2 regions of the Streptomyces sp. NPDC059909 genome follow, and region 2 is predicted to be linked to the other one. Evidence: predicted binding sites of a transcription regulator. Region 2 holds the regulator's gene; the other holds the start of a gene.
The links. The regulator HrcA, encoded in region 2, represses chaperone genes, less so after heat shock. The targets are predictions, from matches to a motif close to TTNGCACTCNGNNNNNCNGAGTGCNAA.

Region 1 (2,458 bases), on a different contig from region 2:
GCTGGCCCGCACCGAGGGCATCTTCACCGAGACCGCGGGCGGGACGACCCTCGGCGTGGCGAAGAAACTGATCGAGGCCGGCGTCATCGACCCGTCCCTCACGACGGTGGTCGTCAATACGGGTGACGGCCTGAAGACCCTGGACGCGGTGGCCCCCACGACGGGCATGTCCGCAGTCATTAGCCCCAACCTGGACTCTTTCCGAGAGGCTGGCCTCGCATGAGTGTCAACGTCCGCATCCCCACCATCCTCCGTACGTACACGGGCGGCCAGGCCGAGGTCCCGGCGGAGGGCGCGACCCTCGCCGAGGTCATCGCGGACCTGGAGAAGAACCACACGGGCATCGCGGCCCGTGTCCTGGACGACCAGGGCAAGCTGCGCCGCTTCGTGAACGTGTACGTCAACGACGACGACGTGCGCTTCGAGCAGGGCCTGGAGACGGCGACGCCGGACGGCGCGGGTGTCTCGATCATTCCGGCCGTCGCCGGAGGCTGACCGCAGGCCGCCGGCCCGTCGGCGATCGGCCCTCGGCCACCACACAGAGTCAACAGAATTGCCCCCTCCGCAAGCTAAGCGGAGGGGGCAATTCTGCATGGTTGAGCGCGGTAGAGTTGGGGAAGTCCCCTCCGCTGCTTGTGCCAGATGCATATGAGAATGCGTCCGCGCGCGACAAGAAGCAGCCAAAGTGTTCGAGCTTGTTGCGCACTAAGTGCGCTTTGTCCGGCCCGACTTGCCCGGGAATGCTCGGAATTCCATGAATTATCCGTTCGGTCGTGCCCAGAATTCTCGTCCGATTGACCTGTTGCAGACGGCAGTTGGACAGATACATTCAGCCGCGGTCGACGCGTTCCGGCGCACATCCACGCCTCTTCGTGGGTGAGGTCTGACCCGGGTCCGCGAAGTGCGGTCCTGTGCAAGGGCCAGTAATAGGGGAGTTAGGCATGGCTCAGGGCACCGTCAAGTGGTTCAACGCGGAGAAGGGGTACGGCTTCATCGCGGTCGACGGTGGTGCGGATGTTTTCGTCCACTACAGCGCGATCCAGATGGACGGTTACCGCACCCTGGAGGAGGGCCAGCGGGTCGAGTTCGAGATCTCGCAGGGTCAGAAGGGGCCGCAGGCGGACATGGTCCGTTTGGCCGGCTGAAGCGCCGACCGACTGCAGCGACGTAGCGGAGGGCCCGTACCTGGGACTGGGGTACGGGCCCTCTGTCGTGCCCGTCACCGGGTGCGGCCGACCGCCGCCCCCGAACGGCCGGGCCTCGAACAGCGGCCGCCACCCCTCGCAGACGCTTCTGGGGGCGGGTTGCGCCCTCCCGTCACCCGACCACCACCCCCCAACGGGCCCGCTTCGCGGGCGCGCCTTGCACTCTCTCTGCCCGAGTGCTAATCATTGGCGTTAGCACTCTCCGAGTGAGAGTGACAACGAAGGACCGGGTCGGTGAGGCCCGCAGGCCGGGTGGGGCAAGGAACCACAAGGCATGCAGGCCGTCCGTCGCGGGCGCCAACGCGGTCCGGAGAAATCCACCCCAGTCCGGGAGGACCACTTCACATGGCCAAGATCATCGCGTTCGACGAGGAGGCACGGCGCGGTCTCGAGCGCGGGATGAACCAGCTCGCCGACGCCGTCAAGGTCACCCTTGGCCCCAAGGGCCGGAACGTCGTCCTCGAGAAGAAGTGGGGCGCCCCCACGATCACCAACGATGGTGTTTCCATCGCCAAGGAGATCGAGCTCGAGGACCCGTACGAGAAGATCGGCGCCGAGCTGGTCAAGGAAGTCGCCAAGAAGACGGACGACGTCGCCGGTGACGGTACGACCACCGCGACCGTTCTCGCCCAGGCACTCGTCCGCGAGGGCCTGCGCAACGTGGCGGCCGGCGCCAACCCCATGGCTCTGAAGCGCGGCATCGAGAAGGCCGTCGAGGCCGTCTCCGGCGCCCTGCTCGAGCAGGCCAAGGATGTCGAGACCAAGGAGCAGATCGCTTCCACGGCCTCCATCTCCGCCGCCGACACCCAGATCGGCGAGCTCATCGCCGAGGCGATGGACAAGGTCGGCAAGGAAGGCGTCATCACCGTCGAGGAGTCCCAGACCTTCGGTCTGGAGCTGGAGCTCACCGAGGGTATGCGCTTCGACAAGGGCTACATCTCGGCGTACTTCGCCACCGACATGGAGCGTATGGAGTCGTCCCTGGACGACCCGTACATCCTGATCGTCAACTCCAAGGTCTCTTCGGTGAAGGACCTGCTCCCGCTGCTGGAGAAGGTCATGCAGTCGGGCAAGCCGCTGCTGATCATCGCCGAGGACGTCGAGGGCGAGGCCCTGTCGACCCTGGTCGTCAACAAGATCCGCGGCACCTTCAAGTCCGTCGCCGTCAAGGCCCCGGGCTTCGGCGACCGCCGCAAGGCCATGCTCGGTGACATCGCCATCCTCACCGGTGGCACGGTCATCTCCGAGGAGGT
Region 2 (2,458 bases):
AATGGTCACCGTGCAGTGCAGATCGTCGCCGCGCCGCTGGAACACCGCATGCGGCAGCTCGTGGATCTCGACGTACAGGTCGCCCGCAGGGCCGCCACCGGGCCCGACCTCGCCCTCGCCGGCGAGCTGGATACGGGTGCCGTTGTCGACGCCCGCGGGGATCTTCACGGTCAGCGTGCGGCGCGAACGCACCCGCCCGTCGCCCGCGCACTCCGGGCACGGCGTCGGGACGACGGTGCCGAAGCCCTGGCACTGGGGGCAGGGACGGGACGTCATGACCTGGCCGAGGAAGGACCGGGTCACCTGGGAGACCTCACCGCGGCCGCGGCACATGTCACACGTCTGCGCCGACGTCCCCGGCGCCGCGCCCTCGCCCGAGCAGGTCGTGCACACGACGGCCGTGTCGACCTGGATGTCCTTCGTCGTACCGAAGGCCGCCTCGTTGAGATCGATCTCCAGCCGGATCATCGCGTCCTGCCCGCGCCGCGTCCGCGACCTGGGCCCGCGCTGGGACGCCGTACCGAAGAAGGCGTCCATGATGTCCGAGAAGTTGCCGAAGCCGCCCGCACCGAAGCCTCCGGCGCCCGCACCCGCGCCGCCGGACGCGGAGAGCGGGTCGCCGCCGAGGTCGTAGACCTGCTTCTTCTGCGGGTCGGACAGCACCTCGTACGCGGCGTTGATCTCCTTGAAGCGCTCCTGCGTCTTCGGGTCCGGATTCACGTCCGGGTGAAGCTCCCGCGCCAGCCGCCGGAAAGCCTTCTTGATCTCGTCCTGCGATGCGTCGCGGCGCACGCCGAGTACGGCGTAATAGTCCGTGGCCACTACGACTCCGCCAGGATCTGTCCGACGTAACGTGCCACTGCGCGTACCGCTCCCATCGTTCCGGGGTAGTCCATGCGGGTCGGTCCGACCACGCCGAGTTTGGCGACTGCCTCGTCGCCCGAACCGTAGCCGACCGCGACGACGGACGTGGCGTTGAGGCCCTCATGGGCGTTCTCGTGCCCGATCCGTACGGTCATGCCGGAGTCCTTGGCCTCGCCGAGCAGCTTCAGCAGCACGACCTGCTCCTCCAGCGCCTCCAGCACGGGCCGGATCGTCAGGGGGAAGTCGTGGCCGAAGCGCGTCAGATTGGCGGTGCCGCCGATCATCAGCCGCTCCTCGGTCTCCTCGACGAGGGTCTCCAGGAGGGTGGCGAGCACGGCGGAGACGGTGCCCTGGTCGTCGAGTTCGAACGACTCGGGAAGGTCCTGCACCAGCTGCGGCACGTCGGCGAAGCGCCGGCCCACCACCCGGCTGTTCAGCCGGGCCCGCAGATCCGCCAGCGAGGTCTCGCCGAACGGCGCCGGGCAGTCCACGTGCCGCTGCTCGACCCGTCCCGTGTCCGTGATCAGCACGAGCATCAGGCGGGCCGGGGCGAGTGCCAGCAGCTCCACGTGACGCACGGTCGAGCGCGTGAGGGACGGGTACTGGACGACCGCGACCTGCCGGGTCAGCTGCGCGAGCAGCCGTACCGTACGGGCCACGACGTCGTCGAGGTCGACGGCTCCGTCGAGGAAGTTCTGGATCGCGCGCCGCTCGGGCGACGACAGGGGCTTGACGCCCGCCAGCTTGTCGACGAAGAGCCGGTAGCCCTTGTCCGTCGGGATCCGGCCCGCGCTGGTGTGGGGCTGGGCGATGTATCCCTCCTCCTCCAGCACGGCCATGTCGTTGCGCACGGTGGCCGGCGAGACGCCGAGCTTGTGCCGCTCCGTGAGGGCCTTGGAGCCGACCGGCTCCTCCGTGCCGACGTAGTCCTGGACGATGGCACGAAGGACCTCGAGCCTGCGTTCGCTGAGCATCGCGCGCACCTCCAGCGTGGATCATCGGCGGGTTCGTCGGTCTTGTCTGGTCGCTTGGCACTCGCTGTGTCGGAGTGCCAGCCTTCCCCGGGCCAGTGTACGGCCGGTGGGTACGCCCCGAGCAAGGGCGGCCAGGCAGTCTGTCGAGGGGACGCCGCTGGTCGCCCGGGATAGCGTCGCCGTATGGACGTCAGTTGGGAAGACTTCGGCTGGGAACGGCTCGCCGCCGGTGTCGGCCGCCGCCGCCTGCCGATCTGGGACGCGACGGCCGGAGTTGTGGTCGGGGACGACGCGGTCCTCCTGTTCGACACCGGCGCGACGCTCCGCGAGGGCGCCGAACTCCGCGCCCAGATCGAGACCCTCCTCGGCGGCCGTCGTGTGACCCATATCGCGCTCAGCCACCCGCACTTCGATCATGTCCTCGGCACGGCGGCGTTCTCGGCCGTGCGCGTGTACGGCGCGGTCGGCGTCGACGACCTGCTCGTCCGGGACCGGGACGTGCTCCGCGACGACGCCATCCGCCACGGGGTGGCGCCGGACGACGCGGCGCAGGCCACGGACGTGCTGGTCGCCCCGCAGCACGTCGTCTCCGGCGAGTGGACGCTCGACCTCGGCGGCCG

Region 1: a site for HrcA is predicted at 1,362-1,388, ahead of groL (chaperonin GroEL). Genes of this name have one in related genera too.

The regions. Positions count from the first base shown of each region.
Region 1 is NZ_JBHWKX010000009.1:70,366-72,823, reverse strand. Features, by position in the region: gene thrC (threonine synthase) at 1-223, shown strand, start outside; gene ACFV9O_RS09395 (MoaD/ThiS family protein) at 220-495, shown strand; gene ACFV9O_RS09390 (cold-shock protein) at 942-1,145, shown strand; gene groL (chaperonin GroEL) at 1,551-2,458, shown strand, end outside.
Region 2 is NZ_JBHWKX010000014.1:112,388-114,845, reverse strand. Features, by position in the region: gene dnaJ (molecular chaperone DnaJ) at 1-822, opposite strand, end outside; gene hrcA (heat-inducible transcriptional repressor HrcA) at 822-1,838, opposite strand; gene ACFV9O_RS12935 (MBL fold metallo-hydrolase) at 2,022-2,458, shown strand, end outside.